DNA from 2 places in the Kitasatospora sp. NPDC087314 genome. Region 1 is predicted to be linked to the other one. Evidence: riboswitches for the same ligand, from Rfam matches in the RefSeq annotation. Region 1 holds a riboswitch; the other holds the start of a gene.

The links. Region 1 has a riboswitch for S-adenosylmethionine ahead of ACIO5E_RS02025 (aminotransferase class V-fold PLP-dependent enzyme). Riboswitches for the same ligand answer to the same signal wherever they lie in the genome.
Region 2: it holds a riboswitch for S-adenosylmethionine, as region 1 does, so the genes downstream of both, thrC (threonine synthase) here and ACIO5E_RS02025 (aminotransferase class V-fold PLP-dependent enzyme) in region 1, are expected to answer to the same signal.

What each region holds. Positions count from the first base shown of each region.
Region 1 covers NZ_JBIUYE010000001.1:434,097-448,618, reverse strand. Annotated here, with positions in the region: gene ACIO5E_RS02045 (NYN domain-containing protein) at 1-147, opposite strand, end outside; gene ACIO5E_RS02040 (hypothetical protein) at 286-549, opposite strand; gene ACIO5E_RS02035 (rhomboid family intramembrane serine protease) at 751-1,533, shown strand; gene ACIO5E_RS02030 (Lrp/AsnC ligand binding domain-containing protein) at 1,576-1,857, shown strand; gene ACIO5E_RS02025 (aminotransferase class V-fold PLP-dependent enzyme) at 1,872-3,236, opposite strand; SAM riboswitch class IV at 3,287-3,404, opposite strand; gene trpD (anthranilate phosphoribosyltransferase) at 3,548-4,624, opposite strand; gene ACIO5E_RS02015 (hypothetical protein) at 4,765-5,190, opposite strand; gene ACIO5E_RS02010 (heme-copper oxidase subunit III) at 5,586-6,206, shown strand; gene ACIO5E_RS02005 (c-type cytochrome) at 6,394-7,203, shown strand; gene ACIO5E_RS02000 (Rieske 2Fe-2S domain-containing protein) at 7,212-8,264, shown strand; gene ACIO5E_RS01995 (ubiquinol-cytochrome c reductase cytochrome b subunit) at 8,261-9,919, shown strand; gene ACIO5E_RS01990 (GntR family transcriptional regulator) at 10,027-10,398, shown strand; gene ACIO5E_RS01985 (Ig-like domain-containing protein) at 10,428-11,684, opposite strand; gene ACIO5E_RS01980 (cytochrome c oxidase subunit 4) at 11,862-12,278, opposite strand; gene ctaD (cytochrome c oxidase subunit I) at 12,278-14,053, opposite strand; gene coxB (cytochrome c oxidase subunit II) at 14,050-14,522, opposite strand, start outside.
Region 2 covers NZ_JBIUYE010000015.1:240,259-254,780, forward strand. Annotated here, with positions in the region: gene ACIO5E_RS30605 (HelD family protein) at 1-1,784, shown strand, start outside; gene ACIO5E_RS30610 (copper homeostasis protein CutC) at 1,834-2,520, opposite strand; gene ACIO5E_RS30615 (hypothetical protein) at 2,576-3,589, opposite strand; gene ACIO5E_RS30620 (PadR family transcriptional regulator) at 3,586-3,963, opposite strand; gene ACIO5E_RS30625 (hypothetical protein) at 4,030-4,725, shown strand; gene ACIO5E_RS30630 (DUF5996 family protein) at 4,968-5,939, shown strand; gene ACIO5E_RS30635 (hypothetical protein) at 5,952-6,308, opposite strand; gene groL (chaperonin GroEL) at 6,434-8,056, opposite strand; gene ACIO5E_RS30645 (cold-shock protein) at 8,403-8,606, opposite strand; gene ACIO5E_RS30650 (MoaD/ThiS family protein) at 9,223-9,501, opposite strand; gene thrC (threonine synthase) at 9,540-10,820, opposite strand; SAM riboswitch class I at 10,838-10,975, opposite strand; gene ACIO5E_RS30660 (glucosyl-3-phosphoglycerate synthase) at 11,148-12,149, shown strand; gene ACIO5E_RS30665 (trehalose-6-phosphate synthase) at 12,200-13,666, shown strand; gene otsB (trehalose-phosphatase) at 13,773-14,522, opposite strand, start outside.

The sequences.
Region 1 (14,522 bases):
CCCGTCGGTGCCACCGCGCTCGCCGGAGTCCGCCGCCCCGCCGGGGGCCGAGGACTCGGACGGGGCCGTGTCCGCGGCCGGCGCCTGCGCGTCCGCAGCGGGCTGAAGCCCCTGCGCTTCGGCGGGCTCCCTCGCTGCGTCCACCACGTCCTCGGCTCCGATCCTGGTCCTACGGGGCACGGCCCGCGGCCGCCGCCCCTGTCGTCACGCTCCGTGCGTCCTGTCTGTATTGTCCCAGTGCGGTGGCCGGGCGCGCCGCGCACCCGTCCACCGGACCGTCGGGCGTCAACCCTGCTCGGCGGGGGCCTCCGCGCCCTCGGCGCCCGGACGGGCCACCAGCTCGACCTGGTCCACGGCGTTGCACCAGCGGCAGCGCACCGACTCGACCGTCTCGCTCAGCACCTCGGTCTCCTCGACCTTGGACTCGCCGGCCAGGTCGAAGTGCAGGAACTCGGTGACCCGCGCGGTGCGGGTCAGGTCGAAGCGGGTGAGGTTTCCGCACAGGGTGCAGCGCCAGCGCGTCTCGGCAGTCAGGGCGGGGACGGTCATCGGGGGTCCTCTCGGGTGGTCCCTGGGTGGGCTAGGCGCTCCCCCCGGAGCCCCGGCGTCGGCGGCGGGAGGCGGGAATGCCCGCCCCAAGCCTATTGCCTGAGGCAACCGTCCCGGCCACCGGTCAGGGGAACCGCAGGGCTAGTCCACCTGCCGTACAAGGCGGTGTCACACGCCCTGGCCGGAGGGATGCTTGGCCGCATGGCACTGACCGCCCCCGGGCACACCGACGCGCGGGGCGACCGCCCGGCCGTGCCCGCCCCGGTGGTCACCTACACCCTGATCGCGGTCAACACCCTGGTGTTCCTGCTGGGCCCGGCCGCCGGGCTCAACCCGCTCTACGGCACCGGCCAGACCCGGCTCTGCGCGGAGCAGCGGTACGAGCAGCGCTGGGGTGTCATCCCCGCCGAGGTACTGGCCGGACGGCCGCTGACCGCCGAGCAGCTGGCCGAGGCCCCGGAGCCGGCCCCGGGCTGCCCGGCCAGGCCCACCCCGGGCAAGCGCCCGGCGCTGTCCGTCCTCACCGGGCTCTTCCTGCACGCCGGCTGGCTGCACCTGCTGGGCAACCTGCTCTTCCTCTACGTCTTCGGCCCCACCGTCGAACAGCGGCTGGGCCGGGCCCGGTACGCCCTCTTCTACCTGGCCGCCGGCAGCCTGGCCACGTACGGCTTCGCCCTCGCCGAGGCGCACTCCGCGGACTCCACCCGGGTGCTGATCGGCGCCTCCGGCGCGATCTCCGCCGTCCTCGGCGCCTACCTGCGCTTCCATCCGCGCTCCCGGGTGACCACGCTCGTCCCGCTGCTGCTGTTCCTGCCGCTGCGCTTCCCGGCCTGGCTGGTGCTCGGCCTCTGGTTCGCCCTGCAGTGGTGGTCGGTCCACTCGGCCGGGCCCGGGGTCGCCTATCTGGTCCACGTGATCGGCTTCTCGGCGGGCTTCCTCTACGCCTGCACGGTGGTCAGCCACCCCCCGCGACGACCCGGCTGACGCCCGATACGCTGGCGGCACCCCACGAAGGAGCCCGAAACAGTGATCACCGCCATCGTCCTGATCAAGACCAGTGTCGACCGCATCCCGGAGATCGCCGAGGCCATCGCGGCCATCGAGGGCGTCAGCGAGGTGTACTCGGTGACCGGTGGCTACGACCTGGTGGCGATGGTCCGGGTGCGCCGGCACGACGACCTGGCCGAGGTCATCCCGGGTCGGCTGAACAAGGTCCCCGGGGTGGCGCACACCGAGACCCAGATCGCCTTCCGCACCTACTCCCAGCACGACCTCGAGGCCGCCTTCGCCCTCGGCCTGGACGAGTAGCCCCGCCGGCCCCGTCAGCCCTCCCGGCGCGTGTCGACGACGCAGCGGCCGCCCTCGTTGCGGTAGTTCCACGCCGCACCGTCCGTGACCAGCTCGCGGACGGCGGTCAGGAAGCGGTCGACGTGCTCGTCCGGGGTCCCGGCCCCGAAGCTCACCCGGATCGCGTTCAGGCTGCGCTCGCCGGGCAGCGACGGCTCGGGCGCCCCGCACTCCGAAGGGGCCACGTCCTCCTCCCCCAGCAGGGTGCGCAGCAGCGGGTGCGCGCAGAACAGGCCGTCGCGGACCCCGATGCCGTACTCGGCGGACAGCGCGGCCGAGAAGTGCGAGCTGTTCCAGTCCTGGACGACGAAGGACAGCACGCCCACCCGGGCCGACCCGGCGCCGAACAGGTTCAGCACCTTGACCTGCGGAATCTCCGCCAGCCCCGCCGTCAGCCGGGCGATCAGCTGCCGCTCCCGGGCCTCCAGCGCGTCGAAGCCCGCCTCGCTCAGCGCCCGGCAGGCCGAGGCGATCGCGTAGGCGCCGATGACGTTCGGCGAACCGGCCTCGTGCCGGGCCGGGCCGCCGTGCCACTGAACGGCCACCGAGCCGTCGGCCTCCCGGGCCACCGTCCGGGTCGCGCCGCCGCCGGCCAGGTACGGCTCGGCCGCGTCCAGCCAGTCCGCCCGACCGGCCAGCACGCCGGCGCCGAACGGCGCGTAGATCTTGTGGCCGGAGAAGGCGATCCAGTCGACGTCCAGATCGCGCACCGAGACCCGGTGGTGCGGGGCCAGCTGGGCGGCGTCCAGCACCACCCGGGCGCCGTGCCGGTGCGCGGTCTCCGTCAGCTCGGCGACCGGCCAGAGCTCGCCGGTCACGTTGGAGGCGCCGGTGACGCAGAGCAGCTTGGGGCCCTCGGGCGCCCCGGCGAGCGCGGCGTCCAGGGCTGCGACCGCCTCGGCGTGCGAGCGCGGCGCCCTCAGGTAGCTGACGTCCAGCCCGGCGTGCGCCCAGGGCAGCAGCGAGGCGTGGTGCTCGGTCTCGAAGGCGAACACCCGGGTGCCGGCCGGGACGGCCGCGGCGAGCAGGTTGAGCGAGTCGGTGGTGGCCCGGGTGAAGACCACCTGGTCGCCCTCGCGCAGGTCGAGGAACTCGGCGACGGTGCGGCGGCTCTGCTCGAACAGGTCGGTGGACAGCTGGGAGAGGTACCCGGCGCCGCGGTGCACGCTGCCGTAGTACGGGGCGTAGGCGGCGACGTCGTCCCAGACCCGCTTCAGCGCCGGGGAGCTGGCCGCGTAGTCGAGGGCCGCGTAGCCGACCTTCTCACCGCTGGCGAGCGGGACCTGGACGTCGTGGCCGAGGACGGCGAGCGGGGCGCAGAGTTCGGTGGAAACGGACATGGGAATGCACTCCTTCGGGGTGTGGGACCCCGGGAGTGCTAGTCGTCGGGCGTCCGCGCTTGCCGCGCGGACGGTTTGCCGAGCGACCCGGTCCTCACCCAGGGCACCCCGCCACGGACGGAGGGTTGCCGGACAGCAAGCTGGGGCTTGACGCTGTCACTCATGACCTGGCGAAGACTCTAGGTCGCGTCCCGCGGGTGGTCAAACAGGTATCCACCATCCGGACGGCGCTCCCGCCCGCCCGCCACCGGGCTGGGGGGGAACGCGAGGAGCCCGTGCCGGCGTCCCGGCACGGGCTCCCAAGTACCGCGTCACACCCGGCTGGTGGCCTCCGACCAACGCCGCAGCAGTTCCTGCGCCGCGCCCGAGTCGATGGCCTGCGCCGCCCGCGCCATGCCGGCGGCGAGCTGCTCGGCGAGCGGCGCCTCGCCCAGGTCGAGCGCGACCAGCGCCGCCGCCGTGTTCATCAGGACGGCGTCCCGCACCGGCCCGTGCTCACCGGCCAGCAGCCGGCGCGCGACCTCGGCGTTGTACCCCGGGTCCGCCCCGCGCAGCGTCTCGATGCCGGCCAGCTCGATGCCGACGTCCCGCGGGTCGAAGGTGGTCTCGGTGACGGTCCCGTCCCGCACGATCCACACCCGCGAGGTGGTGGTGATGGTCAGCTCGTCCAGGCCGTCGTCGCCCCGGAAGACCAGGGCGGTCGAGCCGCGCCGGGCGAGCACCCCGGCGATCAGCCCGGCGAGCCGGGTGTCGAAGCAGCCGATCGCGTGCGCGGTGACCTTGGCCGGGTTGGTCAGCGGACCGAGGATGTTGAACGCGGTCGGCACCCCGAGGTCGCGCCGGGCGGTGGCGGCGTGCCGCATCGACGGGTGGAACTTGGCCGCGAAGCAGAAGGTGAGCCCGACCTCCTCGGCGACCTCGGCGATCCGCCGGGCCGGCAGGTCGAGGCTGACGCCGAGCTTCTCCAGCACGTCCGAGGAGCCGCTGGCCGAGGAGGCGGCCCGGTTGCCGTGCTTGATCACCTTGGCCCCGGCCGCCGCCGCGACGATCGCCGACATGGTGGAGATGTTGACGGTCTTGGCCCGGTCGCCGCCGGTGCCGACGATGTCCACGGCGGGGCCGGGGATGTCCAGCGGCTCGGCGTGCGCGTACATCGCGTCCACCAGGCCGGTGATCTCGTCGACCGTCTCGCCCTTGGCCCGCAGCGCCACCATGAACCCGGCCACCTGGACGGGGGACGCCTCGCCGCTCATGATCCGGTCCATCGCCCACGCGGTGGCCGAGCGGTCGAGGTCCTCCCCCTTCAACAGCGCCGCCAGGACGTCCGGCCAGGCGCGGACCACCTGCGCGGGGTCGGTACCACCGTTCGCAGGGTTCACGTTCACCATGGCTGACTCCAGCTGTTGTCGGGTTCCCCGCAGCGGGGGGACGTCCGTACGGATGGAGTCAGCCTATCGACCGGCGGCGTGCCCACGACCCCGTCTTCTCTAGTACTGAGACGGCGCCGTCCGCCCTGCGGCGACCTGGCTCAACGGCCGACCGGGGCCCGCTTGGCCAGTCGCGCCCGCAGCAGGGTGGCGACCGCCTCGGCCAGCGCCACCGGGTCCACCGGGCGGGAGATCGCGGCGTCGGCCCGGCTCCACGCGGCCAGCCAGGAGTCCTGCGGCCGTCCGATCAGCACCAGCACCGGCGGGCAGCCGTAGATCTCGTCCTTGAGCTGGCGGCCGAGCCCGAGCCCGCCGGCCGGCACCGCCTCGCCGTCCAGGATGCAGAGGTCCACGCCGCCCTTCTCCAGTGCCTTCAGTACCGCGGGGGTGGTCGCGCACTCCAGGTAGGACAGTTCCGGAAGGTCCTCGGCGGGCCGACGGCCGAGCGCCGTCAGCACCTGCTCGCGGGTGTTGCGGTCGTCGCTGTAGACGAGGACGGTGAGCGTCTCGTCGGTCGTGTACGCCATGGGCCCTGCTCCCTCAAGTGTGATCCGGACCACGTTCGCCTGATCCGGATGCTACTCCCGATCACCGCTCGCCGAGCCCCCCTCGCCGACGTTCCTTCTCAAGGCGCCGCGCCCGGGACTCACCCGCCCGGAGGACAGCCCGTCACCCGGACCCGCCCGGTCCACCCGTACGGCCGACACGGCGCCCGCGCCCTACCGCCGGAGGCTCCGCCAGACGTGCAACGACACGCTGGGCAACGGGGTCGCAGGCTCCTCCGAGGAACCGTCAGAAAAGGGACACGCCGCTGCTCAGCCGCCATCCGGACACCCCGTCGCCCCTCAGGGGGGCATACCGCACGCACCGGACACTCCGAGGGACACCCCCCGACGTGAAGACGGAATAAGGGACCGACATAATGTCCGTCGTGGCGACAGCAACAGCAGTAGAAACCGGGCACGCGCACGGATCGGTCAACCGGCCGAACATGGTCAGCGTCGGAACGATCGTCTGGCTCAGTTCCGAGTTGATGTTCTTCGCGGCCCTCTTCGCGATGTACTTCACGCTCCGCTCCGTCAAGGGAGCCGAGTTCTGGACCGAGAAGGCGCACGCCCTCAATGTGCCCTTCTCTTCGGTCAACACCACGATCCTGGTGCTCTCCTCGCTGACCTGTCAGCTCGGCGTGTTCGCCGCCGAGCGCGGGGACGTGAAGAAGCTCCGCTCGTGGTTCGTCATCACCTTCGTGATGGGCGCGATCTTCATCGGCGGCCAGATCTTCGAGTACACCGAGCTGGTCAAGAAGGACGGCCTCTCGCTGTCCTCCGACCCGTACGGCACGGTGTTCTACCTGACCACCGGCTTCCACGGTATGCACGTGACGGGTGGTCTGATCGCCTTCCTGCTGGTCCTGGGACGGACGTACGCAGCCAAGCGCTTCACGCACGAGCAGGCCACCGCCGCGATCGTCGTGTCGTACTACTGGCACTTCGTCGACGTCGTGTGGATCGGCCTGTTCGCGACCATCTACCTGATCAAGTAACCAGCTGATCAAGTCGCTGGCCACCGGCTTCGGTCCCCGCCCTCACCGGCGTCGGGCCGATTCTGCCGGTGGCGACGCTCCCACCGACCGACCGCGCGCGCAGCCCTAGACAGGCAGCCTCGTGCCGGCCAGACCGGCCGCCGGGTGCACCCACCAGTCGACCAGATCCTGACACCGGGGTTATTCCGTGAAAAAGCTCTCCGCACGACGGCGCCACCCATTGGCGGCGCTGGTCGTCCTACTTCTCGCCCTGGCGGCAACCGGGGGGCTGTACGCCGCGTTCGCGCCCGCCGACAAGGCGCAGGCCGACGTCGCCGCGCAGTCGCTCGCGATCGATGAGGGCAAGAAGCTCTTCGCCGTGGGCTGCTCCTCGTGCCACGGCCTGAACGGCCAGGGCAGCAGCGACGGTCCGAGCCTGGTCGGCGTCGGCTCCGCCTCCGTCGACTTCCAGGTCGGCACCGGCCGCATGCCGGCCCAGCAGCCCGGCGCCCAGGTGCCGCGCAAGAAGAACATCTACTCGCAGGCGGAGATCGACCAGCTCGCCGCCTTCGTGGCCTCGCTCGGCCCCGGCCCGGTGACGCCGACCAAGGAGCAGTACACCTCGACCAACCCGGACGACATCTCCAAGGGTGGCGAGCTGTTCCGCACCAACTGCGCCCAGTGCCACAACTTCGCCGGCCAGGGCGGTGCCCTGACCAAGGGCAAGTACGCCCCGTCGCTGGAGGGCGTGGACGCCAAGCACATCTACGAGGCCATGCAGACCGGCCCGCAGCAGATGCCGTCGTTCCCGGACACCACCATGCCCGAGGAGCAGAAGAAGCAGATCGTGGCCTTCGTCCGCCACACCACCAACGATGAGCCCAACCCCGGTGGTCTCACGCTCGGCAGCCTCGGTCCGGTGACCGAGGGTCTGTTCGGCTGGATCTTCGGTCTCGGCACGCTCATCGCGGTCGCGATCTGGGTCGCCGCCCACACCACCAAGGCCAAGAAGTCATGAGCCACGACATGTCAGAAGAGAAGCTTCCGGAGTCACACGGCTCCGCCGGTGAGGTCGCCGAGCACGGCGACCCGTTCGCCGACCCGGGCCTGCCGGCTCACGAGCCCCGCCGCACCGACATCGACGAGCGGGCCGCCAAGCGGGCCGAGCGCCAGGTCTCGCTGATGTTCGTGGTCTCGATGATCGCCACCGTCGGCTTCATCGCCTCGTACGTGGCCATCGACCCGGACAAGATCGTCTACATCTTCCCGCTCGGTCACGTCAGCGCGCTGAACTTCGCGCTCGGCCTGACCCTGGGCGTCGCGCTGTTCATGATCGGCGCGGGTGCGGTCCACTGGGCCCGCACGCTGATGTCGGACGTCGAGCTGCCGGCCGAGCGTCACCCGATCGAGGCTGACGACGAGGTCCGCGCGGACGTCATCGACCAGTTCAAGACCGGTGCCGCGGAGTCCGGTTTCGGCCGCCGCAAGATGATCCGCAACACCCTCATCGGCTCGATGGCGCTGGTCCCGCTCTCCGGCGTGGTCCTGCTCCGCGACCTCGGCCCGCTGCCCGAGAAGAAGCTGAAGGAGACGGGCTGGAAGGAGGCGACCCCGGTCAAGCCGCTGCAGCTCATCAACATGAGCACCAGCCAGCCGATGAAGGCCGAGGACATCGTCGTCGGCTCGCTGACCTTCGCCATGCCCGAGGGCCTGCACGTCCACGACGAGGACTTCCAGCAGGCGATCGCCAAGGACGCCCTGATGCTCGTGCGCATCGCGCCGGACGACATCAAGGACGACAAGTCCCGGGAGAAGGGCTTCGAGGGCATCCTCGCCTACTCCAAGATCTGCACGCACGTCGGCTGCCCGATCAGCCTCTACGAGCAGCAGACCCACCACGCGCTCTGCCCCTGCCACCAGTCGACCTTCGACCTGGCGGACGGCGCGCGCGTCATCTTCGGCCCGGCCGGCCACCCGCTGCCGCAGCTGAAGATCACCACTGACGAGAAGGGCTTCCTGGTCGCCACCGGCGACTTCGAGGAGCCCGTCGGCCCGAGCTACTGGGAGCGTGCTCGATGAGTAGCGCGAGCAGCACCACCTCCGGTGCCGCCAAGCCCGCCAGCACGCGCGCCAAGCCCGCCAACAAGTGGGAAGCCGCCGCGGACTGGACGGACGGCAGGCTGGGGATCTACTCCCTCGCCAAGGCCAACCTGCGCAAGATCTTCCCGGACCACTGGTCCTTCATGCTGGGTGAGATCTGCCTCTACACGTTCGTCATCATCATCCTGACCGGTGTCTACCTGACGCTGTTCTTCAAGCCCTCGATGGCCGAGGTCGTCTACAACGGCTCGTACGTCCCGCTCAAGGGCATCGGGATGTCCGAGGCGTACGCGTCGACGGTCGACATCAGCTTCGAGGTCCGCGGCGGTCTGCTGATCCGGCAGATCCACCACTGGGCCGCCCTGGTCTTCGTGGCCGCGATGCTCGTGCACATGATGCGCGTGTTCTTCACCGGCGCGTTCCGCAAGCCGCGTGAGATCAACTGGGTCTTCGGCTTCCTGCTGCTGGTCCTGGGCATGTTCGACGGCTTCTTCGGCTACTCGCTGCCGGACGACCTGCTGTCGGGCACCGGTATCCGCTTCATGGAAGGCGCGATCCTCGCCGTCCCGCTGGTGGGCACCTACGTCCAGATGTTCCTGTTCGGGGGCGAGTTCCCCGGCCACGACATCGTGCCGCGCTTCTTCACGATCCACGTGCTGCTGATCCCGGGCATCATGCTCGGCCTGCTGGTGGCGCACCTGATCCTGGTCTTCTACCACAAGCACACCCAGTGGGCGGGCCCGGGCAAGACCGAGAAGAACGTCGTCGGCATGCCGCTGATGCCGGTCTACATGGCCAAGGCCGGTGGCTTCTTCTTCCTGGTGTTCGGCCTGATCGCCGCCATCTCGGCGATCGCCACGATCAACCCGATCTGGGCGTACGGCCCGTACCGCCCGGACCAGGTCTCCACGGACGCCCAGCCCGACTGGTACATGGGCTTCTCCGAGGGTCTGATCCGTGTCATGCCGGGCTGGGAGGTCGGCCTGTGGGGCCACACCCTGAACCTGGGTGTCTTCATCCCGCTGATGATCTTCCCGCTGGTCCTGGTCTCGATCGCGGTCTACCCGTTCATCGAGGGCTGGATCACCGGCGACAAGCGCGAGCACCACATCCTGGACCGCCCGCGCAACGCCCCGGTCCGCACCGCGCTCGGCGCCGCCTGGATCAGCCTGTACCTGGTGCTGCTGGTCGGTGGTGGCAACGACCTGTTCGCCACCCACCTGCACCTGTCGATCAACTCGATCACCTACTTCGTCCGCGTCGGCTTCTTCGCGGTGCCGGTCATCACCTTCATCATCACCAAGCGCTGGTGCCTCGGCCTCCAGCGCCGGGACAAGGAGAAGGTGCTGCACGGCCGCGAGACGGGCGTCATCAAGCGCCTGCCGCACGGCGAGTTCGTCGAGGTGCACGCCCAGCTGCCGCAGAAGGACCTGTACAAGCTCACCGCGCACGAGCAGATCCAGCCGGTCGAGCTGCCGGCCCAGACGGACGAGAACGGCGTGGCCGCCAAGTCCGGTCTGCTCAACCGCACCCGGGCCAAGCTCTCCCGCGGCTTCTACGGCGGCGGCAGCCAGATCCCCAAGCCGACGTCCGAGGAGCACCACGAGATCACCAGCGGCCACGGCCACCACTGATCCCGTACGCGCCACAGCGTCACACCCGAGGGCCGCTGACCAGAGTTCTTCTGGTCGGCGGCTCTCGGGCTTTCCCGTCCCCCGTCCGTACCCTCCAGGAGCCCCTCGTGCAGTTGTCCGTCGACCCCGCCGCCGCCACTCCCCCGTACGAGCAGATCCGGGCCCAGATCGCCGAGCGGGCCCGCTCCGGCGAGCTGCCGACCGGGCTGCGGCTGCCCACCGTCCGGGCCCTGGCCGAGGAACTGGGGCTGGCCGCGGGGACGGTCGCCCGGGCCTACCGGGAGCTGGAGGCGGACGGCGTGGTGGAGACCCACGGCCGGCGCGGCACCCTGATCGCCGCCACCGGCGACACCGCGCACCGGCTGGCCGCCGCGGCCGCCACCGAGTACGCCGAGCGGGCGACCCGGCTCGGGCTCTCGCACGTGGACGCGCTGGCCGCGGTGGACACCGCCCTGCGGCTGGCCTACGCGGGGGCCTGAGGAGGCCTGCGCGGGCCCGCCGCGGGGGCTCAGACCTCCGGGCGGATCATCCCGGCGGCGTGGGCCTGGGAGGCCGGCACGGTGGTGCTGACGGGCTGTCCCAGGGCGCCGTGCTTGACCCAGTCCGTCCAGGAGACGTTCCAGTCCCCGAAGCCGTTGCCGAACGGCTCCATGGTGGCGCCGTGGCTGTTCACCACCGTCACCAGGTCCCCCACCCTGGTGTTCTGGTAGAACCACTTGGCGTCGTCGGTGCTCATGCCGGTACACCCGTGGCTGACGTTCGCCACGCCCTGCGAGCTCACCGACCAGGGCGCCGCATGGACGTACTCGCCGCTCCAGGTCACCCGGGTGGCCCACTCCACGTCGAGGTCGTAGGCCTCCGAGCTGCCGGCAGCTATCCCGATCGTCTCGCCGTTCATCCGGACGGAGCGCTCCTGGCCGAGCACCACCTTGACGCCGTTGCGGGTGTCGAAGCCGGGCTTGCCGGTGGTCACCGGGATGCGCCGGACCCGCTTGCCGTCGCGGAGCAGGGTGAGCTCGTGGGTGGCCGCGTCGACCACCGACTCGACCCGGTCGCCGATCCGCAGGCTCAGCGCGCTGCGGTCGCCGCCGTAGAGGCCGTCCGCGATCCGGCTGCCGGTGCCGTCGAAGGCCAGCGAGACGGTGGCCCCGGACGGCCAGTACTCCTCCGGGCGGAAGTGCAGGTTCTTGTCGTCCACCCAGTACCAGGCGCCGGTGACGGCGGGTTGGGAGGCGACGGTCAGGGCGCGCTCGACCTCCTGGCGGGCCTGGGGGTCCTTCACCGCCTCGGACAGCTGCACGGTGAGCGGCTGGCCGACGCCGTAGACGCCACTGCCGGAGGAGTCCGGTCCCAGCTTCGCGGTCAGCAGCCGCTGCGCGGCGAGCGTGCTGAAGCCCGCGGTGGTGTCCCCGCGGCCGCCCTTGCCGTCGTCGGCGGCGATCCGCACCGAGTAGTCGGTGCCGGCCTTCAGCCGGCCGGTGGTCTGCCAGCTGTGCTGGTCCTCGGCGAGCTGTCCGGCCACCACCCTGCCGTCCGGGCCGACCACGGTGACGTCGGTGAGCCGGCTGCCGGGCACCGAGGTCACCGTGACCGGCCGGGAGGGATCGACCTTGCCCACGGCCGAGAGATGGACGAGCGGGGCCGCGTCGATCCGGTGGGGACCGGTCGCCTTGTCGCTGTCGGACGAGCAGGCGGCCAGCGGGGCCAGCACTGCGAGGGTCAGCGAGATGCCGCCGATACCTGCGATTCCACGCCTGTCGGCCATGACCGCCTCCGAGGGTTCGCATGATTGATCAGATCGTATGAACGGCGTGAGGCGAAGCGACATCCGAGCGACCATCCGTTCACCCGGGCGAGTGAGGCGGTCACCCTGGGGAAGCAACAGGGCCGGTCCCCCCGTGCGGGGGGACCGGCCCTGTTGTCGGCGGCGGAACCAGGGAACCTACTGGTTCTGGTTCTCGCCCCGGTAGAACTCGAAGACCCAGCCGAAGAGGCCGATCAGGATGATCGGGATCGACCAGAACAGCAGCCACCAGCCGAAGATCACACCGAGGAACGCCAGCGAGCCACCGATCGCCAGGGAGAGCGGCTGCCAGCTGTGCGGGGCGAAGAAGCCCAGCTCGCCGGAGTCGTCCGCGACCTCGGCCTCGGGGTTGTCACCCGCGCCGCTGTCCACCCGACGGGCGGTGAAGGCGAGGTAGTACCCGATGAAGGCACAGAGCGAGAAGGCGAGGAAGAGCGCCGTGGTGCCGGCCGCCTCGATCCCGTGGTCCGAGTGGTTGGTCCACAGGCCGTAGGTGATGGCCATCGCGAGGACGAAGACCGCCAGGCCGAGGAAGATCTTTCCCTGTTCCTTCATCAGGCGTCGCCCTCCTTCTTACCCTTGTCCAGCTTCGGGGCGTCGTACTTCGCCGGGGTCACACCGGCGAGGTGCTTGGCCGGCTCACCGTGGTTCTCCAGGTAGTCCAGCGCGGCGATCTCCGGGTGGTGGAGGTCGAAGGCCGGGGATTCGGAGCGGATCCGGGGCAGGGTGAGGAAGTTGTGCCGCGGCGGCGGGCAGGAGGTCGCCCACTCCAGCGAGCGGCCGTAGCCCCACGGGTCGTCGACCTCGACCTTCTCGCCGTACTTGGCGGTCTTCCACACGTTGTAGAGGAAGGGCAGCATCGAGGCGCCGAGCACGAACGAACCGATGCTCGAGACGGTGTTCAGCGTGGTGAAGCCGTCCGAGGCCAGGTAGTCGGCGTAGCGGCGGGGCATGCCCTCCGCACCGAGCCAGTGCTGGACCAGGAAGGTGGTGTGGAAGCCGAAGAACAGCGTCCAGAAGGTGATCTTGCCGAGGCGCTCGTCCAGCATCTTGCCGGTCATCTTCGGCCACCAGAAGTGGAAGCCGGCGAACATCGCGAAGACGACGGTGCCGAAGACCACGTAGTGGAAGTGGGCGACGACGAAGTACGAGTCCGAGACGTGGAAGTCGATCGGCGGGGAGGCCAGCAGAACACCGGTCAGACCACCGAACAGGAAGGTGACCAGGAAGCCGACCGTCCAGAGCATCGGCGTCTCGAAGCTCAGCGAGCCCTTCCACATGGTGCCGACCCAGTTGAAGAACTTCACACCGGTCGGGACCGCGATCAGGAAGGTCATGAAGGAGAAGAACGGCAGCAGCACCTGGCCGGTGACGTACATGTGGTGCGCCCACACCGTCACGGACAGACCGGCGATCGCGATGGTGGCCGCGATCAGACCGGAGTAGCCGAACATCGGCTTGCGGCTGAAGACCGGGATGATCTCCGAGACGATGCCGAAGAACGGCAGCGCGATGATGTACACCTCGGGGTGGCCGAAGAACCAGAAGAGGTGTTGCCACAACATCGCCCCGCCGTTGGCGGGATCGAATACGTGGGCCCCGAATTTACGGTCCGCCTCCAGGGCGAACAGCGCGGCGGCCAGGACCGGGAAGGCCAGCAGGACCAGCACGGCGGTCAGCAGGACGTTCCAGACGAAGATCGACATCCGGAACATCGTCATGCCGGGGGCGCGCATGCAGATGATCGTGGTGATGAAGTTGACCGCACCGAGGATCGTGCCGAAGCCGGAGAAGGCCAGACCCATGATCCACATGTCGGCGCCGACGCCCGGCGAGCGGACCGCGTCCGACAGCGGGGAGTAGGCGAACCAGCCGAAGTTGGCGGCACCGTTCGGGGTGAGGAAGCCCGCCACCGCGATGGTCGAGCCGAAGAGGTACAGCCAGTACGCGAACATGTTCAGACGCGGGAACGCCACGTCCGGGGCGCCGATCTGCAGCGGCATGATCCAGTTCGCGAAGCCGGCGAACAGCGGCGTCGCGAACATCAGCAGCATGATCGTGCCGTGCATCGTGAACGCCTGGTTGAACTGCTCGTTCGACAGGATCTGGGTCCCGGGACGAGCCAGCTCGGCGCGCATGACCAGGGCGAGGATGCCACCGATCAGGAAGAAGGCGAACGACGTGCCCAGGTACAGGGTGCCGATCGTCTTGTGGTCGGTGGTGGTCAGCCACTTGATGATGGTCGAACCCGGCTTGCGGGTCCGCTGCGCCCCGACCGTGACGGCCCCGGCGCCCCCGCCGGCCGCGGCGGGCTCGTTGAGGATGGTCACTTCTCTTCACTTCCCATGGTCGTGATGCCGGAGGGCACCGCGCCGGTCTGGCCCTTGGCCCGGAGGTCCGCCAGGTGCTTGTCGTAGTCGGCGCGGTCGACGACCTTGACGTTGAACAGCATGCGCGAGTGGTCGACGCCACAGAGCTCCGCACACTTGCCCATGTACTCGCCCTTGACGGTGGGGGTGACCTCGAACTTGTTCACCACGCCCGGCACGACGTCCATCTTCATCATGAAGTTGACGGGCCAGAAGTCGTGGATGACGTCACGCGAGGTCAGACGGAACTGAACCGTCTCGTTGACCGGCAGCCAGAGCGTCGGAGCGTCCTTGGGCGTACCGACGTCGTACGCGGCGTTCTTGTTGGCCGGGTCGGGGTTCTCGGTGTTCTCGTAGTTGAACGCCCAGCTCCACTGGAAGCCGACCACGTTGACCGTGTGCTGCGGCTTCTCGGAGACGGCGATCAGCT
Region 2 (14,522 bases), on a different contig from region 1:
GCTTCTACATCGGCCGCCGGCACGTCCACGACGCCGACGGCGACCCGATGGTGATCGACTGGCGCGCGCCGGTCTCCCAGCCGTTCTACCGGGCCAGCCGCACCGAACCGCTGGACGTCGAGCGCCGCCGCCGCTTCGGCTACACCGGCGGTGAGCTCACCGCCTACGAGGACGAGCACCTCAGCGACCCGGCGGAGACGGACACCGCCTCCGCCCTGCTCGCCGCCGAGATCGAGAAGCCCCGCGTCGGCCCGATGCGCGACATCGTCGCCACCATCCAGCCCGAGCAGGACGAGATCGTCCGCTCCGACGTGACGGGCACCATCTGCGTCCAGGGCGCCCCCGGCACCGGGAAGACGGCCGTGGGCCTGCACCGCGTCGCGTACCTGCTGTACGCGCACCGCGAGCGGCTGGCCCGGACCGGCACGCTGGTGATCGGGCCGAACAACGCCTTCCTCTCCTACATCGAGCAGGTGCTCCCGGCCCTGGGCGAGTTGGACGTCGCCCAGGCCACCGTGCAGCAGCTGGTCGGGCACGTCGAGGTGCGCGGCGAGGACGACCCGCAGGCGGCCCGGCTGAAGGGCGACGCGCGGATGGCCGAGGTGCTGCGCCGGGCGGTGCGGGCGGGCATCGCGCTGCCCACCGAGCCCTGCGTGGTGGTCCGCGGCTCCCGCCGCTGGCGTGTTCCGGTGTACGAACTCGTGGAGATCATCGAGGAGTTGAAGGGCCGCGAGATCCGCTACGGCGCCGCCAGGGACGCCCTGCCGCAGCGGATCGCGCACGCCGTGCTGCTGAAGATGGAGCAGGGCGGCGAGGCCCCGGACGACCGGGTGCAGGACGCGGTGGCCCGCAACGCCGCGGTCAAGGCCATGGTCAAGGAGTGCTGGCCGGCGGTCGATCCGGCCAAGCTGGTGCTGCGGCTGCTCTCCGATCCGGAGTTCCTGGCCGCCTGCGCGGAGGGCGTGCTGACCGCGGACGAGCAGCAGGCGGTGCGCTGGCCCAAGCCGGGGCGCTCGGTGAAGACGGCCCGCTGGACGCAGGCCGACGCCGTCCTGGTCGACGAGGTGACGGACCTGGTGCAACGCACCCCCTCGCTCGGGCACGTGGTGCTGGACGAGGCGCAGGATCTCTCCCCGATGCAGTACCGCGCGGTCGGCCGCCGCTGCACCACCGGCTCGGCGACCGTCCTCGGCGACCTCGCCCAGGGCACCACCCCGTGGGCGACGGCGAGTTGGCCGGACGCGCTGCACCACCTGGGCAAGCCGGACGCCCACGTCGAGGAGCTGACCAAGGGCTTCCGGGTGCCGGAGGAGGTCATCGCGTACGCCTCCCGGCTGCTCCCGGCGATCGCCCCGGGCCTGGCCCCGGCGACCTCGGTCCGCGACGCCCCGGGCTCGCTGACGATCCGCCCCGTCGCGGACGGGGAGTCCGTGGCCGCCGTCCTCGCGGCCTGCCAGGAGGCGCTGGAGCACGAGGGCTCGACCGGGCTGATCGCCGCCGACGCCCGGATCCCGGTGCTCGCCGAGGCGCTGGCCGAGGCCGGCCTGCCGTACCTGTCCCCCGGCACCGAGACCAGCGCCGAGGCCCGGCTGACGCTCGTCCCGGCCTCGCTGGCCAAGGGTCTGGAGTACGACTACGTGGTGCTGGACGAGCCGGCCGCGGTGATCGCCGGCGAACCGGACGAGCGGACCGGCCTGCGGCGGCTGTACGTGGCGCTCACCCGGGCCGTCTCCGGCCTGACGGTGCTGCACGGCGAACCGCTGCCCGAGCAGCTGCGCCGGTAGACGGCGGGGGCCGGCCCCGCGAACGGGACCGGCCCCTCCCGGGACGCGCTCAGGCGTCGATCAGCGCCCGCCACTCGGCCACCTTGGCCGCGTCCACCGACGTCCGCCAGCCGTCGGCCCGCACCGCGCCGCCGACGTGGAAGGCGTCGAAGCCCTCGGCCCGCAGCCCCTTCAGGTGTTCGGCCCGCAGGCCGCCGCCGATCAGGATCCGCTGCCCGTACCCGGGCTCGCCCGCACGGGCCAGCTCCGCCAGCAGCACCTCGCGCCCGGCGTCGACCCCGGCGGCCGCGCCCGAGGTGAGGAAGGTGTCCAGCCCGGGCAGCGCGCCGACGGCGGCCCGCAGGGCGGCCCGGTCGGCGCTGTGGTCGATCGCCCGGTGGAAGGTCCAGCGGCAGCCGGCCACCGCCTCGGCGACGGCGGTGGTGGCGGCCAGGTCGACCGCGCCGTCGGCGCCGAGGAAGCCGAGGACGAACTCCTCGGCACCCTCGGCCCGCAGCACGGCGGCGCGGGCCGCCAGGTCGTCCAGGTCGCCGGGGGCGAAGCCGTCCCGGATCCGGAGCATGACGCGCAGCGGGATGCCGACGGCGGCCCTGATCCGGGCGAAGTCCTCGACGGACGGGGTGAGCCCGTCCGAGGCCATGTCGGTGACCAGTTCGAGCCGGTCGGCGCCGCCCGACTCGGCGGCCCGGGCATCCTGGGGCGTCAACGCGATGACTTCGAAAATTGGTCTAGACATATCAGACAGCCTGCCACATCCGACCGGCCCCGGCGAGCCCTGCGTCGTCTTCCGGTCACGCCAGGCTGCGCCCGTTCCCAGAGCCCCCGTCAGCGTCTCCGCCGACTCCGCCGACACCTCCGCCGGTCCCCCCGCCGACCCCGCCGCCGGTCCCGATCCGGCGCACGGCCTTCGCGGCCGCCACCAGGAGCAGCACCACCGGCACCGACATCAGCAGCGTCATCGAGATCCCGCCGGACGTGCGCCAGACGTTGAACAGGCCGGCGAAGGTCGTCAGCGACAGCATCGCGACCCCCACGGCCGCCGGCGCCACCCGCCCGCGCCGCGCGCTGAAGGTCAGCAGCACCGGCACGATCAGCAGCACCGCGAACCACTGGACGTCCAGCGGGAAGCTGGAGTCGTCCCAGCGCAGGAGCGCCACCAGCGCCCCGCCGCCGACCACCGAGGCCAGCACCAGCCCCGCGGCACGCCAACCGGCCCTGGGCAGCAACTCCGTCGGCGCCGCGAACAGCAACAGCGCGGCGGCTACGGCGGGCAGGGTGGTCATGCCGGTGAACCCCACCCACCAGACGTCGACGAAGCCCGGCGCCACGGCGGCCTTCGCCAGGGTGGCCAGCGCGAAGAGGGCCTGGATCCCCGCGATGACCCGCACCGCCGTCCAGCGCCCCAGCAGGGCGGCGACCCCGAGCAGCAGCGCGATCACCGGCGGCGCGATGGTCATGGCGTACGTGTTGTACGAGTGGTCCCAGGTCAGCCGCCAGGCGGCCTGGTCCGGATCGGCGACCCACGGCAGCAGCCCCGCGCCGGCCAGCGCCCCGGCGGCCATCGGCGCGGCCAGCGCGAGCACCCGCCCGCTCATCGAGGAGCCGGTCAGCCCGAGCCGCACCCGCAGCCCGTACAGGGCCAGGTCGAACACCTCGCGGGCGACGGTCGACCGGTTCGCCTCCGCCGTGGTGTCGGCGAACACCGCGGCCATCTCCTCGCCCCGCTCCCGCCGGTAGTACTCCGGGTAGAGCTGCAGCACGGCCCGCAGCGCGGCGGCCGGTGTCCCCATCGTCGGCGTGGTCATGCGAAGAACCCCCTCCTCGTGAACAGGCCCTTCGGCCCCGCCTGCATCGCCAACCGGACGTTGGCGAGCCGGCGTTCGGCCTCGGTGGCGACGGCCCGCAGCCGCTCCGCCTCGGTGGCCAGCGCGGTCCGGCCGGCGTCGGTCAGCGCGTAGCTGCGCCGCGCCCGCCCGTCCACGACCTCCTCGGCGGCGACCTCGATCAGCCCCTGCTGGAGCAGTCGGTCGAGGGCGCCGTACAGGGTGCCGGTGCGCATCTTGACGCGACCGTCGGAAATCGCGGCGATCTCCTGGATGAGGGCGTAGCCGTGTCTGGGGGCGTCCGCCAGCGCGGTGAGCAGCAGTAGCGTCGGCTCCTGCATCGAGCGTTCTGTCATACGACTACATATATCGTCAACCTACCTATAGGTCCAGTGCCCGGCCCGCCCGCCACAATGTCCCCCATGCCCACCACCGAGGACCTCACCGCCGGACCGCTCCCCGGACTGCTCGCCGAGTGGACGGCGCTGCTGCACCGCCGCGCCGCCACGACCGACCCCGAGCCGTACGGCCGCGAGCTGCTGCGCCGCTGGTCGGAGCCCCAGCGGCGCTACCACACCCCCGAGCACCTGCACGCGGTCCTGCGACACGTCGACGACCTCGCCGGGCACGCCGACGACCCGGACACCGTCCGGCTCGCCGCCTGGTTCCACGACGCCGTCTACCGGCCCGACCGCTCCGAGAACGAGGAGCGCAGCGCCGCCCTGGCCGTCCGCGCGCTGACCGCCGCCGGCCTGCCCGCCGCCCGGGTGGCCGAGGTCGAGCGGCTGGTCCTGCTCACCGTCGACCACCACCCCGAGCCGGGCGACCGCGACGGCGAGGTGCTCTGCGACGCGGACCTCGCCGTCCTCGGCGGCACCCCCGAGGCGTACGCGGCGTACGCGGCCGCCGTCCGCGCGGAGTACGCGTTCGTCCCGGAACCGGACTTCCGCGCCGGGCGCTCGGCGATCCTGCGACAGCTGCTCGCGCTCCCCGCGCTCTACCGCACCCCGGCCGCCCACGCGCGCTTCGACGCCCCCGCCCGCGCCAACCTGGCGACCGAACTCGACGGCCTCCAGGGAGCGTGTCTCGGTAACCTGCAACCCGCCTGGGTTTCGTGATGCAGCGCGCCCGGGCCGAGGCGGACCGAACTCTTCGGTCGACCACCGCATCCCGGCTGCTGGCCCAGCATGTCGGTCGGACGCCCGGCGACACCGACCGGGCAGGACCCTGACCTGCGTGTGAGAATTGGGTACTGGATCGCAGTTCGGTGTCCGAGGCCCGCCCGACGCTGCACGGGGGAGCGGGCGCGGCACCTGACGTCCCCTCCCGCTGATCCCATCGACACGCTGGGAGGCTCTCCGTGAGCGAACGTGTCAGTACGTGGCCGATGCTGGTCCATGAGGATCTGGCGCCCATGGTCGACTACGTGAACCGGGTGGTGCAGGTCGCAGGCAAGTACACCCTCGACGAGCCCTTCGAAGTCGGCTGGGGAAACATCGTCCTCGATGTCACCCCCCGGGGGCTCAGTACGCCAACCCTTCGGCAGCGAGGCGTGACCTTCTCGGTGCACTACAGCCTGCTCGACGGTGGCGTGGTCATCGAGTCCGACAATGGCTCGCGGACGGTCCCGTTGTCCAAGGGATCAGTCGCCATGTTCTATGCGTCCTTCTGCGATGCGGCGGACGAGCTCGGCATACACCGACCGCGCAGCTCGTTGATCTGCGAGATTCCGGATGCCCCGCCGCACTTCGAGGACGATCACGTCGAACGCACCTGGGACGGCGACGCGGCCCGGCTGATCTGGACAGCGTTGAACCTCGCCGCTGACGGGCTCGAGGCGTGGCAGGCCCCCTTCCTGGGATACCGCCCCCGGGTCGGTGTGATGTGGGGCGGCTTCGACCTGTCCGCCACGCGTTACCGGGCGCAGCCCACCGTGCCGACGCCCCACCAGCCGCCGTTCATGCAGAACGCCCAGCTCGACGCGTACGTGTCGGTGGGATTCTCCTTCGGGGATGCCCAGGCGCCGGACGTCGGCATGTACGCGTACATCTGGCCCCAGCCGGACGGTCTCGGGGGCCGGTCCTGGGGTGTTGAGGGCGCCGCCTGGCATCCCGACGCCGGTCTGGTTCGTCTGCCGTGGGCCAAGCTCAGGGAGACAGCGGACCCGCACCAGGGCATTGTGGCGTTCGGTGACGCCGTCTACGATGCCGCCGTCGAGACGGCGGGCTGGCCGTCCGACCTCGTAGGCCCCCGCGTCGAGGGTTGGTACATGAGCAAAACCCGCCCGCGCTCGTCCGGTACCAGCACGGCCGACTCAGGTCGGGATTCCTGACTCGGAGGACTACTAGGCCAGCTTCCCCACCGGCGCCACCACCGCGCCCTGCTTGCCGCACACCCAGTGCGGCTCCGGCCCCAGCTCCGGCTCCACGCTCAGCGCGTGCGGGTCACCGTCGGCCGCGCACTCGGCGCACAGCGGCCAGCGCCCGTACGCCTCCAGCAGCGCGTCCTGGACGTCCTGGGCGACGAGCCCGAGCACGTAGTCGGTGCCGTCCGGCCACTGCTCCAGCCACCAGCGCCGGTGCGTCACGGCCTGCTCCACCAGCGACACCACGGTGGCCTCCGCCACGTCCCGGGCGGTCAGGTCGGCCAGGATCAGTGCCCGGGCGTTGTGCAGAGCGGTCTCGATGTCGTCAGCAGCCATCCGTCCATTCTCCCAAACACACGAAGGCTCCCGAACGCGCGAAGGCTCCCGAACGCCGCGAGGGCGGCCTCCCCGTCGGGGAGACCGCCCTCGCGAACGATCCGAACCGTCCGATCCCAGCGGGATCAGAAGTCCATGTCACCGCCCGGCATGCCGCCGCCGGCGGCCGCGGCGGCCTTCTCCGGCTTGTCGGCGATGACGGCCTCGGTGGTGAGGAACAGCGCCGCGATGGAGGCGGCGTTCTGCAGCGCGGAGCGGGTGACCTTGGCCGGGTCGATGATGCCCGCGGCGACCAGGTCGACGTACTCGTTGGTGGCGGCGTTCAGGCCGTGACCGGCGGGGAGGTTGCGCACCTTCTCCACCACGACGCCACCCTCCAGGCCGGCGTTGGTCGCGATCTGCTTGATCGGGGCCTCCAGCGCGACCTTGACGATGTTGGCACCGGTGGCCTCGTCGCCGTCCAGCTCCAGCTTGTCGAAGGCGACACCGGCCTGCAGCAGCGCGACGCCACCACCGGCGACGATGCCCTCCTCGACGGCGGCCTTGGCGTTGCGGACGGCGTCCTCGATGCGGTGCTTGCGCTCCTTGAGCTCCACCTCGGTGGCCGCGCCGGCCTTGATGACGGCCACGCCGCCGGCCAGCTTGGCGAGGCGCTCCTGGAGCTTCTCGCGGTCGTAGTCCGAGTCGCTGTTCTCGATCTCGGCGCGGATCTGGTTCACGCGACCGGCGACCTGGTCGGCGTCACCGGCACCATCGATGATGGTGGTCTCGTCCTTGGTGATGACCACCTTGCGGGCGCGGCCCAGCAGGTCGATGCCGGCGTTCTCCAGCTTGAGGCCGACCTCCTCGGAGATCACGGTGCCACCGGTGAGGATGGCGATGTCGCCGAGCATGGCCTTGCGGCGGTCGCCGAAGCCCGGGGCCTTGACGGCGACGGACTTGAACGTGCCGCGGATCTTGTTCACGACCAGGGTCGACAGGGCCTCGCCCTCGACGTCCTCGGCGATGATGACCAGCGACTTGCCGCTCTGCATGACCTTCTCCAGCAGCGGCAGCAGGTCCTTGACCGAGCCGATCTTGGAGTTGGCGATGAGGATGTACGGGTCCTCGAAGGACGCCTCCATCCGCTCCAGGTCGGTGGCGAAGTAGGCGGAGATGTAGCCCTTGTCGAAGCGCATGCCCTCGGTGAGCTCAAGCTCCAGGCCGAAGGTGTTGCTCTCCTCGACGGTGATGACGCCTTCCTTGCCGACCTTGTCCATGGCCTCGGCGATGAGCTCGCCGATCTGGGTGTCGGCGGCCGAGATGGAGGCGGTGGAGGCGATCTGCTCCTTGGTCTCCACGTCCTTGGCCTGGGCCAGCAGCTGGTCGGAGACGGCGGCGACGGCCTTCTCGATGCCGCGCTTCAGGGCCATCGGGTTGGCGCCGGCGGCGACGTTGCGCAGACCCTCGCGAACCAGGGCCTGGGCCAGCACGGTGGCGGTGGTGGTGCCGTCACCCGCGACGTCGTCGGTCTTCTTGGCGACCTCCTTGACGAGCTCCGCGCCGATCTTCTCGTAGGGGTCCTCGAGCTCGATCTCCTTGGCGATGGAGACACCGTCGTTGGTGATCGTGGGGGCGCCCCACTTCTTCTCCAGCACGACGTTGCGACCCTTGGGGCCGAGCGTGACCTTCACTGCGTCGGCGAGCTGGTTCATGCCACGCTCAAGGCCGCGGCGAGCTTCCTCATCAAAGGCGATGATCTTGGCCATCAGAAGTGGTCCTCCGGGACACGGTCGACTGCTCGGACCAAGGGGTGCCCGCGACGGACGGCCCTGGTGTGCGGGGGTCCTTTCCCCTACCGCTCCCGGGGGCCTCACCGACCCGGTCCGCTGTCACTCTCACGCTGTGAGTGCTAACGCCAATGATTAGCACTCCGGGTGGTCGAGTGCAAGCCCAATCGCGATCCCGCGAGCCGCCGGGCACGCCCCCGCCGGGCCCCGCAACTCCCCGCCGGGGAACGCCGACGGGCCCGTACGACGCGTGTCGTACGGGCCCGCCGAGAAGCGAGTGGTCACCAGCCGTGGGCCGTGCCGAGCTCCTGGAGGAGAAGGAAGGTCAGACCGCCGCGCGGACCATGTCCGCCTGCGGGCCCTTCTGTCCCTGGGAGATCTCGAACTCGACCCGCTGGCCCTCCTCGAGGGTGCGGTAGCCGTCCATCTGGATCGCGCTGTAGTGGACGAAGACGTCCGCACCACCGTCGACCGCGATGAAGCCGTAGCCCTTCTCCGCGTTGAACCACTTGACGGTGCCCTGAGCCATTCCGAACTCCCCTAGTGCTGTGCTGGCCCTTCACGCGCCCGCAGGTCGCGGGCCCGGGTCTGGTTTGAAGGCCGGCCCGGGGAACCCCCCCTGGGCGCAGCCGTGCACGCCGCAATCCTCCGCGAGGGCGCCTGACGGCGCCCCGTGAGCGGGTGATTACGTCGACCGCGGCTGAATGTATCCGGATCGACGCCCTCTGCAACAGGGTCAGCTGCGGGGAATTCCGGCACCACACCAAAGGACAGGACGGGCCAAACCGGGAGGAATTCGGCATTTCACGCCGGACATAGCGGACGGATTACAACAAATCCCCGCGGGAATTCTGACATCTGCCTGACATGTTTCACGGTCCCGCACCCGGTCGGTCTCAACGGCCGGTCCCAGCAGCCGGTCCCAGCAGCCGGACGAACTCCGGCGATTCACGGGCGGGGATGAGGGGAAGCCCTGTTCCCAACCGAGCCACACTCTACTCCGACTCGACCCCGAAATATTCCCGCCGAAATGCGACCGGCCGCCCGCGCGCACGGAGAACGCAATTCCGTACGCGGGACGGCCGGTCGAAACCAGGGCCTGTCCGGTCGGCGCGGGCGGGCGCCGCCGGGGCGGGGGTCGCGGCTCAGCAGCCGCCGGCCACCGCCGGGATGATCGAGACGCTGGCGCCGTCCGTGATGCCGGTCGCGAGGCCCTCGGCGAAGCGCACGTCGTCGTCGTTCACGTAGACGTTGACGAAGCGGCGCAGCTTGCCGGCGTCGTCCAGGATGCGGGCCGAGATGCCCGCGTGGTTCTTCTCCAGGTCGGCGATGACCTCGCCCAGGGTGGCGCCCTCGGCGGCCACCTCGGCGGCGCCGCCGGTGTAGGTGCGCAGGATGGTGGGGATACGGACGTTGGCGCTCATGGCTCTCCTAGCGGGTGCGACCCAGCGGGGTGGGGGGTTCAGGCGGACGCGAGACCGGCGTCGCGGAAGGACGCCAGCGTCGGGCGGATCACGGCGGTCATCCCGGAGTCGGCCACGGCGTCCAGGGTCTTCAGGCCGTCGCCGGTGTTGATCGCGACGGTCTCCTTGGCCGGATCCAGCTGGCCGGTCTCGACCAGCTTCTTCAGCACACCGACGGTCACCCCGCCCGCGGTCTCGGCGAAGATGCCCTCGGTCCGGGCCAGCAGCCGGATCGCGTCCACCACCTCGGCGTCGGTGACGTCCTCGACCGCGCCGCCGGTGCGCCGGGCGATGTCCAGCACGTACGGGCCGTCCGCCGGGTTGCCGATCGCCAGCGACTTGGCGATGGTGTCCGGCTTGACCGGGCGGATCACGTCCTGGCCGGCCTTGAAGGCGGCCGACACCGGCGAGCACCCCGCCGCCTGGGCGCCGAAGACCTTGTACGGCCGGTCCTCGACCAGGCCGAGCTTGATCAGCTCCTGCAGCCCCTTGTCGATCTTGGTCAGCTGGGAGCCGGAGGCGATCGGGATGACGATCTGCTCCGGCAGCCGCCAGCCGAGCTGCTCGCAGATCTCGTAGGCCAGCGTCTTGGAGCCCTCGCCGTAGTACGGGCGCAGGTTGACGTTGACGAAGCCCCAGCCCTCGCCGGCCGGGTCGCCGATCAGCTCCGAGCAGAAGCGGTTCACGTCGTCGTAGTTGCCCTCGATGCCGACCAGCTCGCCGCCGTACACCCCGGCCATGACGACCTTGCCCTGCTCCAGGTCGTGCGGGATGAACACGCAGGACTTGAAACCGGCCCGGGCGGCCGCCGCGCCGACCGCGCCGGCCAGGTTGCCGGTGGAGGAGCAGGAGAGCGTCGTGAAGTCGAACGCCCGCGCGGCCTCGATGGCGCAGGCCACCACGCGGTCCTTGAACGAGTGGGTCGGGTTGCCCGAGTCGTCCTTGATGTGCAGCTGGGCGGTGAAGCCGAGCTCGCGGCCCAGGTTGTCCGCCTTGACCAGCGGGGTCCAACCCGGGTTCAGGTTCGGCTTGGTGGCGACGTCGGCCGGGACGGGCAGCAGCGGCGCGTAGCGCCAGATCGAGGACGGACCGGCCTCGATCCGCCGGCGCAGCGCCTCGGCGTCCTCGCCACCGAACTCGTACGCGATCTCCAGCGGGCCGAAGCACTCCAGGCAGGCGAAGCTCGGACCGAGCGGGAAGCGGGTGCCGCACTCGCGACAGGACAGCGCGGCGGCGGGGCCGAGGTCAACGGAAGCGGGTGCGACGGTGTCGATAGCCATGATGGCGGAGGCCTCTCTCCTCATCTTCCCCGTGGCACGGTCGCGCCACAGGCCGGAATTGGCACCTGTCCCGCGGGGGGCCTGTCGACGGACAGCCGCGCGAGAAGGTTGCCGGGACGTCAACGGGCCGTTCCCTCAGTCCCTCTGGATGAGCTTGTGAAGTTGTGGTGGCGCTGAACGGCGACCCCGATGTGCAAAGGTCCGACCGCTGTACGAAGACTGTATCCGAAGGCGTCAACCCCGAAAGGGATCGTCCGCCACGCGAGATGGCGCGTCCCACCCGACCCCGCCGAGGAGAGTCCCGTGCCCGCCGAACCGACCCCCGCGCTGCTCCCCCAGGCGGCGTCCTGGCTGCGCCGCCGCTCGTGGAGCGCGGCCGACCGGCCGGTGCACGCCCTCCTGGAGGCCAAGCGCCGGACCGGCCAGACGGTCAGCGTGGTGCTGCCCGCGCTGGACGAGGAGGCCACCGTCGGCGACATCGTCCGCACCATCCGCCGCGAGCTGATGGAGCGCCTCCCGCTGGTCGACGAACTCGTCGTGGTCGACTCCGGCTCGGCCGACGCCACCGCCGCCGTCGCCGCCGGGGCCGGCGCCCGGGTGGAGCACCGCGACGCGATCCTGCCCCGGCTGCCCGCCGCCCCGGGCAAGGGCGAGGTGCTCTGGCGCTCGCTGCTGGTCACCCGCGGCGACATCGTCTGCTTCGTCGACGCCGACCTGCGCGAGTTCGACCCGACCTTCGTCTCCGGCATCCTCGGCCCGCTGCTCACCGAACCGGACATCCAGCTGGTCAAGGCCATGTACGACCGGCCGCTCGAAGTGTCGGTCGGCGGCTCCGGCGCGGGCGACGGCGCGGTCGTCCCGTCCGGCGGCGGCCGGGTCACCGAACTGGTGGCCCGCCCGCTGCTCAACCTGCACTGGCCGGAACTCGCCGGTTTCGTCCAGCCGCTCGGCGGCGAGTACGCGGCCCGCCGCGCGCTGCTCGAACGACTCCCCTTCCCCACCGGCTACGGCGTCGAACTCGGCCTGCTGGTCGACGCGTTGGAGACGGTCGGGCTGGACGCCCTGGCCCAGGTGGACGTCGGCGTCCGGCACCACCGGCACCAGGACGGCCAGGCCCTCGGCCGGATGGCGGCGACCATCTACCGCACCGCCCTGGAGCGCCTCGACCGCACCCACCGGCTGAAGGCCTCCGCCGACCTGGTCCACCCGTTGCTCACCCAGTTCACCCGCGACCCGCAGACCCGGGAGTTCACCGCCCACACCCACCCGGTGACCGCCCTCGAACGCCCCCCGATGCACACCGTGCCCGAGTACGCGACCCGGCACTGAACGCCCGCCGAAAGGGTTTGCCACACCGGAGCCACGGCAACGTACCAACCATGGGCGATCTCACGACCGAACGTTCGAGTGCGACCGGCACCGCCCCCGTCCTGGTGGCATCCAATCGGGGACCGGTGTCGTTCAGCACCTCGGACGACGGCACGCTGACCCTCCGACGCGGCGGCGGAGGCCTGGTCTCGGGCCTCTCCGCCATCGACGACCCCGACGCCGTCTGGGTCTGCGCCGCCCTCGGCGCCGCCGACCGGCAGGCCGCCGGACAGGCCCCGCACGGCCGGCTCGACCTCGCCGGGCACGACGTCGGCGGCCAGGCCGTCCGCATGCTGGACATCGACCCCGAAACCTTCGCCCGCGCCTACAACGGCGTCGCCAACTCCACGCTCTGGTTCGTCCACCACCTGCTCTACGCCACCCCCACCGCCCCCGTCTTCGACGCCGGGTTCCGCACCGAGTGGGCCGCCTACCGCGCCTACAACACCGCCTTCGCCGAGGCGCTGGCCGCCGAGGCCGCACCCGGGGCCGCCGTGCTGGTCCAGGACTACCACCTCTCGCTGACCCCGGCCCTGCTCCGCGCCCTCCGCCCCGACCTGCGGATCGGCCACTTCTCGCACACCCCGTGGGCCCCGCCCGCGTACTTCCGGCTGCTGCCCGACGACGTCGCCGAGGCCGTCCTCACCGGCATCCTCGGCGCCGACCGGGCCGGCTTCCTCACCCGCCGCTGGGCCCTGGCCTTCGCCGACTGCTGCGCCGACCTGCTCGGCGCCGAGGTCGACCACGAGGCGATGACCGTCACCCACGCCGGCCGCACCACCCACCTCGGCGTCCACGCGCTCGGCGCCGACGCCGACTTCCTGCGCGAACGCTCCCACCGCCCGGACGTCGACGAGCGTCTCGCCACCCTCCGCGAGGCCGTCGGCGGACGCCGCACCATCGTCCGGGTCGACCGCACCGAGCTGAGCAAGAACATCGTCCGCGGCCTCCAGGCCTACCGGCACCTGCTGCGCACCCGCCCCGAGTGGCACGACCGGGTGGTGCACATCGCCTTCGCCTACCCCTCCCGCACCGACCTCGCCGAGTACCGCGCCTACACCGACGAGGTGCGCCGGCTCGCCCGGGAGATCGACGAGGAGTTCGCCACCCCCGGCTGGCAGCCGCTGATCCTGCACGTCGACGACGACTTCCCGCGCTCCCTGGCCGCCTACCGGCTCGCCGACGTGGCCCTGGTCAACCCGATCCGGGACGGCATGAACCTGGTCGCCAAGGAGGTCCCGGTGGTCTCCGACCACGGCTGCGCCCTGGTGCTCTCCCGGGAGGCCGGCGCGTACGCCGAACTCGCCGAGGACGCGCTCACCGTCAACCCGTACGACGTCATCGCCACCGCCGACGCCCTGCACGCGGGCCTCACCATGCCGGCGGAGGAGCGCGCCGACCGCACCAAGCGGCTCGCCGCGGCGGCCACCGCGCTGCCCCCGCAGCAGTGGTTCCTCGACCAGCTCAACGCACTGTGAACCAGCTCGACGCGCGGTGACCCGGCTCGACGTGCGGTGACCCGGCTCGACGTGCGGTGACCCGGCCCGACGCGCCGTGACCCGATTCGACGTGCGGTGACCCGGCTCAACCCGAGCTGAGGGCCTCCCCCAGCGCCGCCAGCAGCCCCACCACGCCGGCCGGGCCCGGGACCACCAGGTCCGCCCGGTCGGCGAGTTCGCGCACCGGCGCGTCCCCCACCGCTCCACTGCACACCAGCAGCCCCGCCACCCCCTCACCGCGCAGCTTCTCCACCGCCGCGAAGGCCGCCACGTCCCCGAGGTCGTCCCCCGCGTACAGCACCGAACGGGCCCCGCGCTCGCGCAGGAAGCCGGTCAGCGCCGCGCCCTTGTCCACCCCCGGCGGCCGCAGCTCCAGCACCAGCCGCCCGGGCTCCACCACCAGCCCGTGCCCGGCCGCCAGCTCGCCGACCGGCGCCCGCAGCAGCTCCAGCGCCTCCTCCGGTGCCGCCGTACGCCGGGTGTGCACCGCCAGCGAGCGCCCCTTGTCCTCCACCCACGTCCCCTCGGGCGCCCCCGCCGCCGCCAGGAGGCCCGGCAGCGCCGCCCGTGCCCCGGCCACCCCGGGGTGCACCGGCGGCGCGGTCACCTCGCCGCCCTCCCAGCGCTCGGCGCCGTAGTGCCCGAGCACCACGACCCCGGGCAGCCCGGCCAAGGCGCCGTACTCCGCCGCCAGCGCGGCCGGCCGCCCGGTCACCACCACCACGGCCCGCACCAGCGGCACCAGCGCCCGCAGCGCGGCCGCCGCCCCCGGATGCGCCCTGGCCCGGTCCGGATCGGGGACGATCGGCGCCAGCGTCCCGTCGAAGTCCAGCGC